4 regions of the Bradyrhizobium sp. USDA 3240 genome follow, and region 1 is predicted to be linked to each of the others. Evidence: predicted binding sites of a transcription regulator. Region 1 holds the regulator's gene; each other region holds the start of a gene.

Region 1 (4,116 bases):
TGCGTTGAGGGCCGCCATATAAAGGGCGTCACGAACGCGCTTTCGGCCGCCCGCAATCTTGCGCTTGCCGCGGAAGGCGCCGCTGTCGACGTTGAAGGGGGCAAGGCCAGCGAGCGCTGCGAGCTGTTTCGGTCCGATCCGCCCGAGTTCCGGCATCTGCGCGATGAGCTGCATGCAGGCCACGGGACCCACGCCGGGCAGCGAACGCATTAACTTCGCATCGTCCGCGATCTCCGCTTCGGCTTTAATCAATGCGCTGATGTCGGCCTCGATCTCGGCGATCTCGCTGTCGAGGACCTCGATGAGGCGGCCAATGCGTTCGGCCATGGCGCGATCGTCGGCCTCGCTGCGCCGGTTCTTCTCCTGGGCGCGCATCAGGACCAGCTGATCCCGCCGTTTTGCAAGCCTCGCCAAGGCGTTGCGTGCAGGATCGGCGACCTGCTCGGGGGCGGGCTGCATGGCCCGCGCAAAGGCTGCCAGCATCCGCGCATCGATCGGATCGGTCTTGGCGAGCAGGCCGCTAGCCCGTGCAAAGTCGCGGGCACGGGCCGGGTTGATCCGTGCGAACTGGATCCCGGCCTGACGTAGCGCCTCGCGAAGCGCGAGGTCATAGATACCCGTCGCCTCGAAGACGACCAGCGCATCGCATTGCCAACGCGCCACCTGCTGTGTGATGGCCTGTGTCGCGTTGGCAATGCGCCTCGGCACGCCGTCAGCCTCATCAAAGATATCGAGGTGTTTTTTGGAGATGTCGATTCCGACGTAACGAAGAGCTATGATCACGGTGCCTGTCCCTGTGATGCGAGGTCTGTTGGCGCAGCCTCGTGCAACTGTTCAGGTTTGTAGATGGAACGGGCGGGAGACCGAGCCGGCTCACGGCGTCAAGCGCCAAGGACCCAACGGCTTCCCGCCCACCCCATCATGACAGACTTCCAAGACACAGGGACCCATAACCACGAATGGGTGTTGTTAGAAAGCCGTCTAGCCGCGTGCCGATTGCGACGGCCGCGGCGTATGGGTCCCCTGAGTTCACAAACGAAGTGCAACACTTCCTTGAGGAGGTGTTGCCATGGGGCGGACTTACAAGCAGCTCTCTCTGGACGACCGATGCGAGATTGCCTGTCTATCGGCCAATGGCAGCTCGGTCCGGCAAATCGCGGCAGCTCTGGATCGCTCGCCATCAACAATCTCTCGGGAACTGAGCCGTAATCGGAGCGTTCAGGCTGGCTACAAGCCAAATTATGCCCAGCAACAGATGCGAGCGCGGCGCTGGACGGGCGGACGCCTCGAACGGGAGCCCGTCCTGCGCCGCGCGGTGTTGCAACGCCTTCGCCGAGGTTGGTCGCCGGAGCAGATCGCCGGCCGGCTGGCCCGCGAGTGCGGGCACAAGGTGATCTCCCACGAGACCATCTACCGCTTCATCTATGGCCAACTCAGGCGCACCACGAACTTCAACTGGCGACGCTACCTGCCGCGCGCCAAGAGCAAGCGCGGCCTCCGCGGCAAGCGAGGCGGCAGCCCCGCAAGCTTCATCGAAGGCCGTGTTTCCCTGGCAAATCGGCCCCTTGAGGTTGCCGACCGTAGCGTCGCCGGGCATTGGGAGGCCGATTTGATGATGTTCTCGAAGTACGGTCAGGCCGTGCTGACCGTGCATGAGCGCACCTCTCGCCTGCTGCTCGGCATCCGCCTTGCCAGCAAGGTTGCGCGCGGTGTCGCACGCCATCTCGTCCGCTTCTTCGCTGCCCTTCCACAAGAGCTGCGCCAGACCGTCACCTTCGACAACGGCACCGAGTTTGCCGGTCACCTGGCGCTACATCGCCTCTCGATCGAGACCTTCTTCTGCGATCCCCACGCGCCCTGGCAGAAGGGTGGTATCGAGAACGCCATCGGCAGGATGCGCCGCTTCATCCCTCGCAAAACGGATCTCGTAACCCTCTCGACCGCCAGATTCCGCCAGTTCATCGCCACCTACAACAACACCCCACGCAAATCCCTTGACTACCGCACGCCTGCGGAGTCCTTTGCCGATCAAGTGTTGCACTTCGAGTGTGAATCCACCTCCCGGCTTTCGCCGGGACGACGGCGTGTTGCGGTCTATGATCACTGCACAGCCTTACGGCTGCGGCTCGGCCTTCGCGAAGCGGTCGTCGAGCGCGTAGCCGGCACCGCGCACGGTGCGGATCGGATCCTGCTCGCGGCCCGGATTGAGCAGCTTGCGCAGGCGGCCGATATGCACGTCGACGGTACGCTCATCGATGTAGATGTCGCGGCCCCAGACGCTGTCGAGCAGCTGTTCGCGGCTGAACACGCGGCCGGGATGCTCGAGGAAGAATTCGAGCAGCCGGTACTCGGTCGGACCGAGATCGATCGGACGTCCCGAGCGCGCCACGCGGCGCTTTTCGCGGTCGAGCTCGATGTCGCCATAGGTCAGCACGGTCGCAAGCCGTTCCGGGCTCGCACGGCGCAGCAGGCCCTTCACCCGCGCCAGCAGTTCCGGCACCGAGAACGGCTTGACGATGTAGTCGTCGGCGCCGGTGGCAAGCCCGCGCACGCGCTCGCTCTCCTCGCCGCGCGCGGTCAGCATGATGATCGGAAGCTGCTTGGTCTCGGGCCGCGCCCGCAGGCGGCGGCACAGCTCGATGCCGGACAGGCCCGGCAGCATCCAGTCCAGTACCACGAGGTCGGGAACGCGCTCCTTCAGGCGGGTGTCGGCATCGTCGCCGCGCCCCACCGTCTCGACATCGTAGCCTTCCGCATCGAGGTTGTAGCGCAACAGTGTCGTCAGCGCTTCCTCGTCTTCGACTACCAGAATGCGTGCGCTCATCGGTTTAAGTTCTCTCTCTGTGATGATCCGTTGCCCAGACGCAAACCGAAACGCTTACTTTCCTGAGCACAACCCCCGCGGAAACGACTTGTCGTGAAGACAATCCGGCTCCGCGCCTGCGGATCATGTCCTAGGTACCCGGCACCGTGGTGGCAAAGTTGGTCATGTCGCCCTTCGGGCGCTTGTCGGTGATCTGCTGGCCCTCGATCATGTAGAACACCGTCTCGGCGATGTTGGTGGCGTGATCGCCGATCCGCTCGATGTTCTTGGCGCAGAACATCAGATGGATACAGAACGAGATGTTGCGCGGATCCTCCATCATGTAGGTCAAGAGCTCGCGGAACAGCGAGGTGCAGATCGCATCGACCTCCTCGTCGCCCTTCCAGACGTTCATCGCCGCCGGCAGATCGTGCGCGGCATAGGCGTCGAGCACCGACTTGACCTGCGACAGCACGAGGTCGGTCATGTGCTCCAGGCCGCGGATCAGCTTCAGCGGCTGGAAATCGCTCTCCAGCGCCGCGACGCGCTTGCCCATGTTCTTGGCGAGGTCGCCGATCCGCTCGAGGTCGGTGGCGACGCGCATCGCGCTGACGATTTCGCGCAGGTCGATTGCCATCGGCTGGCGGCGGGCGATCGTCAGCACCGCGCGCTCTTCGATGACGCGTTGCAGATTGTCGATTTCGATGTCGGCGGCGACCACGCGCTTGCCGAGCGCGACGTCGCGACGGATCAGCGCGTCGACCGACTCGGTGATCATCCGCTCGACGAGGCCGCCCATCTCGGCGACCAGGCGAGTCAACTCCTGCAGGTCGCTGTCGAATGCCTTGGCGGTATGTTCAGAAGCCATCTTGTATCTCCTCAGCCGAACCGGCCGGTGATGTAATCCTGAGTCCGTCGATCGCTCGGCGAGGTGAATATCTTGTTGGTGTCGTCGAACTCGATCAGCTCGCCGAGATACATGAAGGCGGTCTTGTCGGAGACGCGCGCCGCCTGCTGCATATTGTGGGTGACGATCGCGATCGTGTAGTCCTCTGAGAGTTCCTGGATCAGCTCCTCGACCTTGGCGGTCGAGATCGGATCGAGCGCCGAGCACGGCTCGTCGAACAGGATCACCTCGGGCCGCACCGCCACGGTGCGCGCGATGCACAGGCGCTGCTGCTGGCCGCCGGAGAGCGACAGGCCGGAGGCGTTCAGCTTGTCCTTGACCTCGTTCCACAGCGCGCCGCCGCGCAGCGCCTTCTCGACCCGATCGTCCATCTCGGACTTCGAGATCTTCTCGTAGAGGCGGATGC
Region 2 (4,116 bases), 3.2 Mb from region 1:
CGACCGGCGTGTCGCTATCCGCCTGCGGCGACGATTCGATCAAGCCGTCGCGGCCGAGAATGTCGGTGACCCGCGGCGTTGCCGCCTGCGACGCTTCCGCGGTCGCCGGCTGCTCCGGCACAAACCCTTCCGCGAGCTGCGGATCGAGCAGGCGATGGGTGTAGTCGAAGGTCGGCCCCAAGATCTGACCGCCCGGAACGTCCTTGAAGGTCGAGGAGATGCGCCGCCGCACCAACATCTCGCTGGTGTTGACCGGTTCGGTGGTGCCGAAACGCGGCAGCGTGGCGCGGAAGGCGCGAACCAGGAAGATCGCCTCGATCATGTCGCCCCGCGCCTGCTTGATCGCGAGCGCCGCGAGTTCGCGATCGTAGAGCGAGCCTTCGGTCATCACGCGGTCGACGCCGAGCGCGAGCTGCTCGGAGATCTGCGCCAGCGTCACCTCGGGCACATCGCGATCGCCGCGCCGCTCATGCGCCAGCAGCCGATGGGCGTTCTCGATGGCGCGCTCGCCTCCCTTGACGGCTACATACATCGCTCACACTCCGCTTGCGATCAGCCGCGTGGTACGCGGGATCGCGACAATCTTGTCGTCATGGACCAGCACGACGTCGATGCCGCGCGGGAACAGGACTTCATTGATCGACAGTCGCTGGAACAGGTCGCGCGGCTTGATCATCGCCTGCAACACCGCGCTGCCGTCGATGCCGGGCCCCTTCAGCTCGAAGGCCGGGCCCTGCGTCAGACTGTCGACCTGCAGGATCAGCGTGGTCGACCGGTCAGGATATTCGCTGCTGCCGAACGCGAAACGCTCGAGCGCCGGCAGGTTCGCCGCATCACCGATCAGCGCGAAGCTTGCGATCGCGGAATCCGTAACCACCGGCGCGCTGGCGTGAAACTTCAGCCAGCGCGCGACATCCGGCGTTGCCGACATCGCGGCATCGAGCCAGATCGGCGTGTCGTGATCGAACAGCGTCAGCGCGATCGCGGCCGAGCCGCGCATCATGCCGGCGGGCGTTCCGACATCAGCGGCGACGCGCTGCACGCTGCCCGGGCGCGCCATCGCATCCATCACGGAGCGAAACGTGGATTGTGCCGACAGCACCTTGTCGGCGAAGCCTGCGGGCATTTCGGCAATCGTCGTCATTGCATCACCCCTCACCGCGCACCATCGTGTAGAAATCAACCCGCGTCGCCGCGGTCTCGGCGGCCTTGCGGGCGCGTTCGGCATTCATGGTGACACGCAGCGGCGCGATCACCTTCGCTTCGACCTCGCCGGACAGCTCCGCGGATTGCACCATGGCGTCGCACAGTGCGATCATTTGCGCTTTGTGCGCGTCGCGGCCGAGCGTGTAGCCGAAGCCGACCTCGCCGGTCACAAGCCGCACTGCCGCGCGCGACACCGTCGCCTCGCCGAGATTGAATGGCGCACCGTCACCGCCGATCCGCCCGCGCATCATCACGAGGCCGTTCTCCGGCTCGCGCAGGTTCTCATGGCTGGGCACCGCGATCGCCGCCAGCCTGCCTGCGATGTCGGCCGCAGCGGAATGCGCCAGCACCGTCATCGCGGCCTTGCGCTGGGCCTGTTTGCTGTCTGGTCCGGTCGAACTCATGGTCGGATTCATGGGCAACCTTGCTTGCATCAAGTTGTCTATGATAATAGACAACTTGATAGCCGAGCGCCATGACTGTTTCGTGACAAACCGAAGATTTCTGGTATCACCGCGCCATGAGCATGCAGGAAAGTTCTGGCGTCGCCTTGTGGCGGCAAGTCGCTGACGGCATCGAGCGCGGCATCGCCGACGGCCGCTTTGCTGCGGGCGAAAAGCTGCCCGGCGAGATGGAGATCGCCGAGACTTACCGGGTCAACCGCCACACGGTGCGGCGGGCGCTCGCCGCATTGGCGGAGCGCGGCCTGGTGCGCGCCGAGCGCGGCAGCGGCACCTATGTCGAAGCTCAGCGCCTTGCCTATCCGCTACGCTCACGCACGCGATTCTCCGAGATCGTCGGCGCCGGCGGCCACGAGCCGCGCGGCCAACTGATCGATGCAGGCAGCGACGTCGCCAATCGCGAGATCGCGCGCGAGCTCGGCCTGAAGATCGGTGCGCCGCTGATCCGGATCGAGGCGGTGCGGCTCGCCGACCGGACGCCGATCTGTGTTTCGACTACCTGGCTGTCGGCCGAGCGGTTTCCCGATGCCGGCAGCGTATTCGCCGATGTTCGCTCGATGACCAAGCTGCTCGGGCATTACGGCGTGAGGGACTACCGCCGCGCCTCGACCCGAATTACCGCGGCGATTGCCGATGCGACCGACGCTGCACGGCTCGATTTGCCGCTGGGCCGGCCGGTGCTGGTGGTCGACGCCACCGACGTCGACATGCTGGATCGCCCGCTGGTGACCAAACGCTCGCGCTTTGCCGCCGAGCGCGTCGAGTTTCTCGTCGAGAATAGCTGAGCGTGCCGCCACACTGACGGTGCACCGCTTTCGCGCCACCTTCTCCCACAAGGGGAGAAGGATTGAGCGCGCGGCAAGCTACACCACGGCCCGTTGCCCGATGATGGCAAAGCGCAGCTTGCTCGAGATGAAGTCGATCGCGGCGACCGCGATCAGGATCATCAGGATCAGGAACGACACCTTCTGCCATTCCAGCACGCGGATCTGCTCGGCGAGCTGTAGCCCGATGCCGCCGGCGCCGACGATGCCGATGATGGTGGCTGAACGGGTGTTCGACTCGATGAAATAGAGTACTTGGCCGGCGATCACCGGCAGCACCTGCGGCAGCAGGCCGAAGCGGATTTCATGCAGCGCGTTGCCGCCGGAGGCGCGGATGCCCTCGACCTGCTTGCGATCCGCCGCCTCGATCGCCTCGGAGAACAACTTTCCGAACGCGCCGAAGTCGGAGACCATGATCGCCAGCACGCCGGCGAACGGGCCGAGGCCGACGACGTTGATCCAGACCAGCGCCCAGATCAGCGTATCGACGCCACGGATCGAATCCAGGAAGCGGCGCACCGGAAAGCGGATCAGGTTCGAGGGGATGATGTTGCGCGCCGCCAGCAGGCTGACCGGCAACGCAAAGAGCGCCGCGAGCGTGGTCCCGAGCAGCGCGATCGACAGCGTCTCGCCGAGCGCCTGCATGTAGAGCGGGAACGATGCGCCGGGATTGGGCGGGATCATCATCATGGTGATCCAGCCGAGTTGGCTCATCCCCGTGATCAGCTCCGTCGGCGAAAAATCGAGATCGACCAGGCCGTAGACGAAGATCGCGACCGCCGCTGCGATCATCGCCGGCAGCGCCAGCCGCGCCGACGCCGGGCGCTCGAATACGCCGGGATATTTCGCACGCAGTTCCGCGGTGTCCGGCTTCGGCAGCTGGCTCATCGCCGGGTCTCCTTGCCGAACAGCCGGCCACGCAACCAGCCGGTCGAGATGTCGATGATGAAGACGGTGACGATGATGGTGACGAGAATGGCGCTGACGTCGGAATAGTAGAACTTGCGGATCGCGACCACGAGCTCCTGCCCGATGCCGCCGGCGCCGACGAAGCCCATCACCGACGCCTCGCGGACGTTGATCTCGAAGCGCAGCAGCGCGTAGCTGGCGTAGCCCGCCGAGACCTGCGGCAACACGGCAAAGCGCATGCAGGACAGCCAACTCGCGCCGGTGGAGCGGATGCCCTCGACCGGCTTCATGTCGGCATTCTCGACGATCTCGGCGAACAGCTTGCCGAGCGCCCCGGTGGTGTGGATCGCGATCGCCAGCACGCCGGCCATCGGCCCGAGGCCGAACGCGATCACGAAGATCAGCGCGAACACGATGCCCGGCACGGTGCGGGCGAATTCGAGCAGGCGACGGATGACAAAGCGCACCCACGGTCCCGGCGAGGTGTTCTGGGCGGCGAAGAAATTCAGCGCGAAGGCGAACACGGCGCCGGTCAGCGTGCCGACATAGCTGATCAGGATCGTCTCGCCGAGCATCTTCAGCCATTTCTGCCAGCCCCAGAACCATTCGGGAAAATCGGTCCAGACCCGGGCGCCCGATTCGAGCGTCAGGATGCGGTCGAAATAGCTGACGAAGTTGCCGAAATAGGTGAACAGCGTGCGCAGGTTCACCTCCGC
Region 3 (4,116 bases), 2.7 Mb from region 1:
CTGGGCCAGCGTCCTCATCACCTTCAGCGCAAAATGCGGCGTCTGGCTGACGAGGAAGAGAAACTGCTTTTCCGAGACCGGGACGAGCTCGACATCGGTGAGCGCCGTGGCGGTCGCACTCCTCGGCTCGTTGTCGATCAATGCCATTTCGCCAAAGATCGTATCGGCCGGCAGGTCCGTTATGGTCTTGTTGCCGACCTGAATGCGCACATAGCCGCTCTTGATCACGAACAGCTCGTTGGCCTGCTCGCCCTCGCGAAAGAAAATGCCGCCGGCCCGGACCAGGCGCGTTTCGATATCGTTGCCTGTCAGAAGGCTGAAGCTCGCATCTGCCACTCGAAATTCCTTTCCCCGAACCCGGATGCAGATCTCATGCATCCGGTTGTCTTGCTGCTCCGGCTAAAATAGATGCGCGAAAACGAAGTAGAGTACGCCCGAGATCAGCATCGCCACCGGCAGGGTCAGAACCCAGGCCATCGCGATGTTGCGGATTGTCGACCATTGCAGACCGGACCCGTTCGCGGTCATGGTGCCTGCGATGCCGGACGACAGCACATGCGTCGTCGACACCGGCAAGCCGTATCCATCTGCCGCGGCGATGGTCGCCGCCGCCGTGATCTCGGCGCAGGCACCCTGCGCATAAGTCAGATGGGTCTTGCCGATCTTCTCACCCACCGTCACGACGATTCGCTTCCAGCCAACCATCGTGCCGAGCCCGAGCGCGATGGCGACCGCAATCTTCACCCAGGACGGAATGAATTTGGTCGCGGCGTCCAGCGAGCCCTTGTAGCGATTGAGCGTCGCGATATCGGCATCGCTCAGTCCGCTGTCGCTGCTCTTCATCAGCGAGCGCAACGCCTCCGATACCAGATACATGTCGTTACGCGTGTTGCCGACGGTCTCGGCCGGGAATTTTGCCAGCGAACCGTACTGCACGACCTGGTCGCTGATTTCGCCGACGAGAACGGCGAGTGACGGATAGGTGTCGTCGGTGAGCTGCCGAAGCGCGATGTAGTTCGTCACCGCCGGACGCGGATTGCCCGTCACCTTGCGATCGGCGCCCCTGCTCTCGATCACCTTGCTCGCCGCCGCCGAATTCGCGGTGAATGCCGCGATCTGGCTCGCAGGCATCGCGCGGTTGAGAGCGTAGGCGGTTGGGACCACGCCGATCAGGATGAGCATAATGAGACCCATGCCTTTCTGACCGTCGTTCGATCCGTGAAAGAAGCTGACCAGAGTGCAGGTCAGGATCAGGACGCCGCGAATCCACCATGGCGGCGGCTGATCGCCTTTCGGCTCGCCGAACAGCGCCGGCGTTGCCCGCAACAGTGCGGTTTTCAGCCCGTAGAGCAGGATGGCAGCGAGCGCAAATCCGAACAGCGGCGACAGCAGCAGCGCCTTGCCGGTGTTGACGGCCTGCGACCAATCCACGCCGGACGTCCCCTCCCGTCCGTGCATCAGGGCGTTCGCGATCCCCACGCCCATGATCGATCCGATCAGGGTGTGCGAACTCGAGGCCGGCAAGCCAAAATACCAGGTGCCCACGTTCCAGATGATGGCCGCGATCAGAAGCGCAAACACCATGGCGAAACCGGCGCTGCTGCCGACCTGAAGGATCAGTTCGACCGGCAACAACGAGACGATGCCGAAGGCGACGGCGCCACTGGAGAGAAGCACGCCAATCAGGTTGAAGAGGCCCGACCAGACCACGGCAATGTGAGCCGGCATCGAGCGCGTGTAGATCACGGTCGCGACGGCGTTCGCCGTGTCGTGAAAGCCGTTGACGAATTCGAAGCCGAGCGAGATCAGGAGCGCCACGAACAGCAGCAGGAACGCCGCATACGAGGTCTTGCCGGCGCCCGTCGCGCCAACGTCCGCGTAGATGCTGTAGGCCACGAACAGCAGCGCGGCGCCGATCACGCCGAGATAGATGATGCCGGTGAGAGGATGAAAGCCCTTCTCGAGATCTGGGCCGCGGCGCCGCGCGGGCTCGATCGAACCAGGTAACGCTACATCGCTCATATGATCGCCCTCACGGCCGCGGGAGGACAAAAGCGGCCATGTGACATTGGGACTACGCTTACATGACGCCCGTGTGACAGTTCCATGAAAGACGCTGCGCGCGACTTGCGGCGGGCGCCTAATATATTGACAAGATTACTCTAATAGCGCGAGCCGCTGGTCGCCATGCGTTAGACACGGCTTCCTGTCCGGCTACGATGCGCTCATTGCGCCGACCGGTTAGAAATCGCCGATCGCGTCAAAGCCGGCAACTTCTGCTTTCCAAAAAACAATGGGCACACGCGCTAATGCTGGGATGCCGGCGTCGCCGGCACGTGCTGCTCTTCGGCATATTTGTGCGCCAGCCAGGACGTGATCACGCCCGGGATGAAGCCGACCAGTCCGTAGAGGATGAACTGCACGGCGCCGCTTTCGGAGCCGTGCGAGGCGTAGGTCAGCGCCGCGCCGACGAACGCCACGAGGCCTACGATCAGCATCCGCACCGTCGGCGTGATCCGGCGCATGTGCATCAGGATGTCGTCGATCGCGCCGAACATCAGCGACGGCACGATGCCGAACAGATAATTGTATTGCAGCGACTTCACGAACACGACGAGCAGCTTCGCCACTTCGCCGCCATTGGTCTCGGTCCAGTAGCCGGACTGATAGGTGGTCATGAGCAGCAGCAGGAAGCCCCCGATGAACGGCCCGATGGCTGCGAAGATCAGATAGCGTTTCATGGCGTGCCCCTGCCCGACATCAGGCGAGTGTAACGCAGTCACGCGACGGTTCTAGGGAAAATCGAAAGCGCCCCGCAATGTTCCGGGATCATCGCGTCGATGCGCTGCAACAGCCAGACTTCGCTTCGCTGCGATACGGAATCGCCCGGACGCAGCCGGGCGATGAGATCGTGCGAACCGAGGTGAGCGCTGAAGCCTTTACTCACCCCACGCCGCGAAGGCGTCGTTGAAGGCGCGCTCGCCGGGGGCGCCCTTTTCGATCGCGATGATGGCGCGGCGCTGGTTGGTGTAGACCAGTGGCACATCGAACCAGGAGCGCTCCTTCAGGAGCTGCAGATTGCGCGAACGGTCAGCGTCGACATTGGAGAGGCCGACCAGGAAGAAGCCGTCGGTGACCTTGACCGCGAGCCCGGCCAGCGGCGTGCCGCGGGCCTGCTCGTTGGACTTCATCAGGATGCCCGGCACATTGCCGACGCCGCCATTGGCGAAGTCCTGCGGCAGGATGAAGGTCAATTCCGCGGTATGGCTTGCCGGCAGCGATGAATCGGTGTTGCGGCGGAACGACATCGTCATCTTGAACTTGCGATCGGGGATGTCGATGTCGGCGCGCACGGCGATGTCGGGCTTCTGGTTGCCCGATCCCTTGACCTGCTCGGTGCGCCAGACCACCGAACCGACATATTGCTTACCCTTCGGATCCGACGGGTCCTCGTCATAGAGCACCACGCGCTGCGCCACCGGCGCGACCGGCTCGCCCGACGACGACGGCTGGCCGACGCGGTCGGTGATCTTCTTGCTCGAAGGCGTCGCCGCGGCATCCTTCGGCGCCTCGACGGGGGCGGAGGATTTGAACAGGCTGCTGACAAAGGTCAGGGCCGGCTTGCCCCAGACCAGGCCGGCGCCGGCCAGGATCAGCAGGACGCCGATCACGAACACGGTCTTGAACGGGAACCTCGAACCGACACGCGGCGGCTTCGGCTCGCGCTCGGCATTGCTGACCCGCGCGCGTGGCGGCGGCGCCTGGGGCGGCTGCGGGGTGTAGCGCTCCGCCTCCTCGATCGCCTCGTCGTAGGAATACGGCGCCTCGGGATCGCCGCCGCGGTTTTCGAGGCTCGGCTCGAGCCGGTCGAATTCCGGCGAAGGCGACGGCACGTTGGCGTAGGTCTTGCGCGCGTTGCGGCTGGCTTGCGCTGCGGCCCGCCCGAGGTCGTCGGCGTCGGCGGTGATGTCGCGGAAGCCGCGCACGCCCGGGGCCGCCGGCGGCGTCGGGGGCGGCGCGCCTTCGGGGCCACGGCGCGGCGGCGTCGGCCGGCCCTGCGGCGCCTGGGTGTCGGCGCCGGCAGCAGCCTGCGGGTTCTGCGGCCGCGGCTGGGCC
Region 4 (4,116 bases), 1.1 Mb from region 1:
CCAACTGGCGCAAGATCAAGACCACGGAAAGCGAGACCTATCGCTGGAACATGAGCTCGACCTATGTGCAGAACCCGCCTTACTTCGAAGGCATGAAGAAGCAGCCGGACCCGGTCGTCGACGTGGTCGACGCGCGGATCCTCGCGATGTTCGGCGACAAGATCACCACCGACCACATCTCGCCGGCCGGTTCGATCAAGCTGACCTCGCCCGCCGGCAAGTTCCTGAGCGAGCACCAGGTGCGCCCCGCCGACTTCAACCAGTACGGCACGCGGCGCGGCAACCATGAAGTGATGATGCGCGGCACCTTCGCCAACATCCGCATCAAGAACTTCATGCTGAAGGGCGCCGACGGCAATATTCCGGAAGGCGGTCTCACCAAGCACTGGCCCGACGGTGCACAGATGTCGATCTACGACGCGGCGATGAAGTACCAGCAGGAGAACGTGCCGCTGGTGGTGTTCGCCGGCGCCGAATACGGCAACGGCTCGTCGCGCGACTGGGCTGCGAAGGGCACCCGCCTGCTCGGCGTGCGCGCGGTGATCTGCCAGAGCTTCGAGCGCATCCACCGCTCCAACCTGGTCGGCATGGGCGTGCTTCCGCTCACCTTCCAGGACGGCACCTCGTGGTCCTCGCTCGGCCTCAAGGGCGACGAGAAAGTCACGATCCGCGGGCTGCAGGGCGATTTGAAGCCGCGGCAGACGCTGACGGCCGAGATCGTCTCCGCCGACGGCGGCAAGCGGGATGTCCCGCTGCTCTGCCGCATCGATACGCTGGACGAGCTCGATTACTATCGCAACGGCGGCATCCTGCATTACGTGCTGCGCAAACTCGCGGCCTAAGCCTTTTGTTTGAGCATGGTCTGCCCGGAAAACCGCTTCACACTTTTCCGGACCATGCTCTTGCGCGGATTTGTGATCGGTGCCTCACTGCTTAGTGAGTAGCGGCTAAAAAGAAGGCGGCCTATGACAGGGCCGCTTTCTCGCGTTTTGGGGCACGCAAGTTCAGGGACAGACTTCATGCTCCGTACAATTACGGATAGAAATCATCACGACTGGTTCGCAGTATGACAGCGATGATGGCCTATAATTCTATCTCGCGATGGTCCAGCGCCCTCGGTTTCTGCGCGATCGTCGCAATCATCCGCCCCGCTCACGCCGATCCGCGTGCTGTCGTCGAGCTCTTCACCTCGCAGGGATGCTCCTCCTGTCCGCCCGCGGACAAGATCATCGGGGAGCTTGCGAAGGACCCCAACGTCATCGCGCTGAGCATGCCGATCGACTATTGGGACTATCTCGGCTGGAAGGACACGCTGGCCGATTCCCGTTTCAGCGCGCGCCAGAAAGCCTACTCGCATGTGCGCGGCGATCGTGACGTCTACACGCCGCAGGCCGTGATCAACGGCTCCATGCATGTGATCGGCAGCGACCGTGCCAGCATCGAGAGCGCCATCAAGGACACCGAGAAGAGCGGCAACGTGATGTCGGTACCGGTGACGATGACGCTGAGCGGCAAGCAGATCAACGTGTCGGTCGCCGCGTCCAAATCGCCCGCAGTGTCGCGCGGTGAAGTCTGGATCTGCTCGATCTCGAAGTCGGTGCCGATCTCGATCTCGCGCGGCGAGAATCGCGGCCACGAGATCACGTACCACAACGTGGTGCGCAATCTCCTGAAGGTCGGTGACTGGAACGGCTCGTCCGGGAGCTGGACCGTGCCGCTGGAGAACATCACGCGCGATGGCGTCGATGCCGCGGCCGTCTACGTCCAGGACGGCAACCGCGACAAGCCGGGTCCGATGCTGGGCGCCGCATTCACCTCGCTTCACTAGCACTCCGCAGCGCTCGCGGGCGTCAGTCGCGTCGTTGGGCCGCACGCATGTAGCCGTGTGGCTCCGCGCGGCGGCAAGCGTGCATCCAGTGATTTGCTGAAAGGAAAGCGCCGAGGCTTCGCGCGCGCGTCTCGATCGCGCGTGATCGAGCAGGGCCCCAAAAACAAAAAGGACCAACTTTCGTTGGCCCAGTGTTGGGATTTGATTCCCCTGCGAACAGGCCCGATCCCGACGGCCCCGGGGGGCTGGGGGCTGAGGAATCCGGAACCGAAAGGACCGGGCCAACGCAGGATTTTCTTTTCGCAGGGCAGCGGGGCGGGCGATGGGCGGAAGTGGGGCAGCAATATGATTCCTCTAACGTTCCCGTGACTCTTCGGTTTTCCGGACAATCCGTCGCGCCTGACCGTGGTTAAGGGCTGGTTGCGTTGCGAATGGCCCCTTGCGGCGTTCTGCGCTTAGCGCAATCATGTCACTCACGTGACGATCCCGAAGTGGGGGCACCGGCCTTCGGAACCCGATCGTCACCGGGATAACAGGAGGCGCTCGATGAGTCTGAACTCGGAGGACACTGATCCGAGTGGGAATCGTGCCGCGGCGCGTCCCGCCGCCGCGACCCCTCAGCCCAACCGCGTGACATTCAATCGACTTGAGCTCAACCGCATTCTCAATCTCTACGGCCGCATGGTTGCCGATGGCGAGTGGCGCGATTATGCGATCGACTTCCTCAAGGACCGCGCCGTGTTCTCAGTGTTCCGGCGCGCATCCGAAGTGCCGATCTACCGGATCGAGAAGGATCCCCGGCTGGCGCGCAAGCAGGGCATGTACAGCGTGATTTCGGCGACCGGCCTGATCCTGCGCCGCGGCCACGAACTCGAACGGGTGCTGTTCGTGATCGATCGCAAGCTGTCGCTGGTGTAGGCGCGGCAACTCGGCGCTTCGTAGCCCGGATGAGCGAAGCGAAATCCGGGACAAGTTCATCGGCGGTTTCGGCGGCCCCGCATTGCGCTGCGCTCCATCCGGGCTATGTATCCCATTTAGTCCGCCGGCACCGTCGCCGCGCCTTCGCCGAGCGCGCGCTGCATCAGCACGGTGTCGAGCCAGCGGCCGAATTTCAGGCCGACATTCGGGAGCGTCCCGATCATCTGAAAGCCGCAGCGGCGGTGCAGGCCGATCGAGCCGGCATTGGCCTGGTCCCCGATCACCGCGATCATCTGGCGGAAGCCGCGTCCGTCGCATTCGGCGATCAGGCGCTCCATCAGCCTGAGGCCGATGCCGCGGCGATGGACCGCGGGATCCAGATAGACCGAGTTCTCGACCGTGAAGCGATAGGCCGGCCGCGGCCGGTAGGGGCCGGCATAGGCGTAGCCGGCGACGCGGCCGTCCAGCACGGCGACGAAATAGGGGAAGTCGCCATCGATCAGCGCCCGGTAGCGGCGGGTCATCTCGGCCAAGTCGGGCGGGATCAGCTCGAAGGTCGCGGTGCCGAAGCGCACCGCGTGCTCATAGATCGCGGTGATGGAGGGCAGGTCCGCCTCGGCGGTCGGCCTGATTTCCGGATCGGGCAGAGCAGGTGTGGACATGCCGCAAGCGTATTTTTGCCCTGCGCAAAAGAAAAGCCCCGGCCGCAAGGCCGGGGCTCTTATCGATCGGTTCGCTCGAGGCGCTTAGTCGCGCTGGCCGAGCAGCTGCAGCAGCAGCGTGAACAGGTTGATGAAGTTCAGGTAGAGCGACAGCGCACCAGTGATTGCCGCACGCTCTGCCGCCACGCCACCCTGCGAGGCGTAGCCGTAGATGTAGTCGTTCTTCAGCCGCTGGGTGTCCCAGGCGGTGAGGCCCGCGAACACCAGCACGCCGACCACCGAGACGATGAACTGCAGCGCCGAACTCGCCAGGAACAGGTTGACCAGGCTCGCGATGATGATGCCGATCAGACCCATGAACAGGAACGAGCCCATGCCGCTCATGTCACGCTTGGTGGTGTAGCCGTAGAGGCTCAGCGCACCGAACGTCGCCGCGGTGATGAAGAACACGCGCACGATCGAGGTGTGCGTGTACACCAGGAAGATCGACGACAGCGACAGGCCCATCAGCGCCGAGAACACCCAGAACAGCAGCTGGGCGGTCGCAGGCTGCAGGCGGTTGATGCCGGCCGAGATGACGAACACCATCGCCAGAGGGGCGAGGATGAACAGCCACTTCAGCGGGCTCACGAACATCGCGTAGCCGAACTGCGTCAGATAGGCGTTGCCGAACTTGGCAACGGCGGCGGACTGATCAGTGGTCACCGC

What was found. Region 1 encodes PhoB, which activates phosphate uptake and scavenging genes when phosphate is short. Its sites were predicted from a motif close to TGTCATNNANCTGTCAT; they were not measured.
Region 2: phnF (phosphonate metabolism transcriptional regulator PhnF) is a predicted target of PhoB. The motif match lies at 1,682-1,698, and genes of this name have one in related genera.
Region 3: ACVIGA_RS29745 (inorganic phosphate transporter) is a predicted target of PhoB. The motif match lies at 2,085-2,101, and genes of this name have one in related genera.
Region 4: ACVIGA_RS22585 (DUF2794 domain-containing protein) is a predicted target of PhoB. The motif match lies at 2,295-2,311, and genes of this name have one in related genera.

Annotation. Positions count from the first base shown of each region.
Region 1 is NZ_JBSSGD010000002.1:3,504,221-3,508,336, forward strand. Features, by position in the region: gene ACVIGA_RS17310 (IS110 family transposase) at 1-783, opposite strand, end outside; partial or broken gene ACVIGA_RS17315 (IS30 family transposase) at 1,070-2,059, shown strand; gene phoB (phosphate regulon transcriptional regulator PhoB) at 2,114-2,824, opposite strand; gene phoU (phosphate signaling complex protein PhoU) at 2,955-3,671, opposite strand; gene pstB (phosphate ABC transporter ATP-binding protein PstB) at 3,683-4,116, opposite strand, start outside.
Region 2 is NZ_JBSSGD010000002.1:6,679,111-6,683,226, reverse strand. Features, by position in the region: gene ACVIGA_RS32355 (carbon-phosphorus lyase complex subunit PhnI) at 1-532, opposite strand, end outside; gene phnH (phosphonate C-P lyase system protein PhnH) at 536-1,144, opposite strand; gene phnG (phosphonate C-P lyase system protein PhnG) at 1,149-1,610, opposite strand; gene phnF (phosphonate metabolism transcriptional regulator PhnF) at 1,727-2,452, shown strand; gene phnE (phosphonate ABC transporter, permease protein PhnE) at 2,531-3,379, opposite strand; gene phnE (phosphonate ABC transporter, permease protein PhnE) at 3,376-4,116, opposite strand, start outside.
Region 3 is NZ_JBSSGD010000002.1:6,155,765-6,159,880, reverse strand. Features, by position in the region: gene ACVIGA_RS29750 (Crp/Fnr family transcriptional regulator) at 1-336, opposite strand, end outside; gene ACVIGA_RS29745 (inorganic phosphate transporter) at 400-2,022, opposite strand; gene ACVIGA_RS29740 (DUF5413 family protein) at 2,307-2,741, opposite strand; gene ACVIGA_RS29735 (hypothetical protein) at 2,780-2,947, opposite strand; gene ACVIGA_RS29730 (hypothetical protein) at 2,940-4,116, opposite strand, start outside.
Region 4 is NZ_JBSSGD010000002.1:4,624,595-4,628,710, forward strand. Features, by position in the region: gene acnA (aconitate hydratase AcnA) at 1-842, shown strand, start outside; gene ACVIGA_RS22580 (DUF1223 domain-containing protein) at 1,067-1,828, shown strand; gene ACVIGA_RS22585 (DUF2794 domain-containing protein) at 2,375-2,746, shown strand; gene ACVIGA_RS22590 (N-acetyltransferase family protein) at 2,863-3,393, opposite strand; gene ACVIGA_RS22595 (Bax inhibitor-1/YccA family protein) at 3,493-4,116, opposite strand, start outside.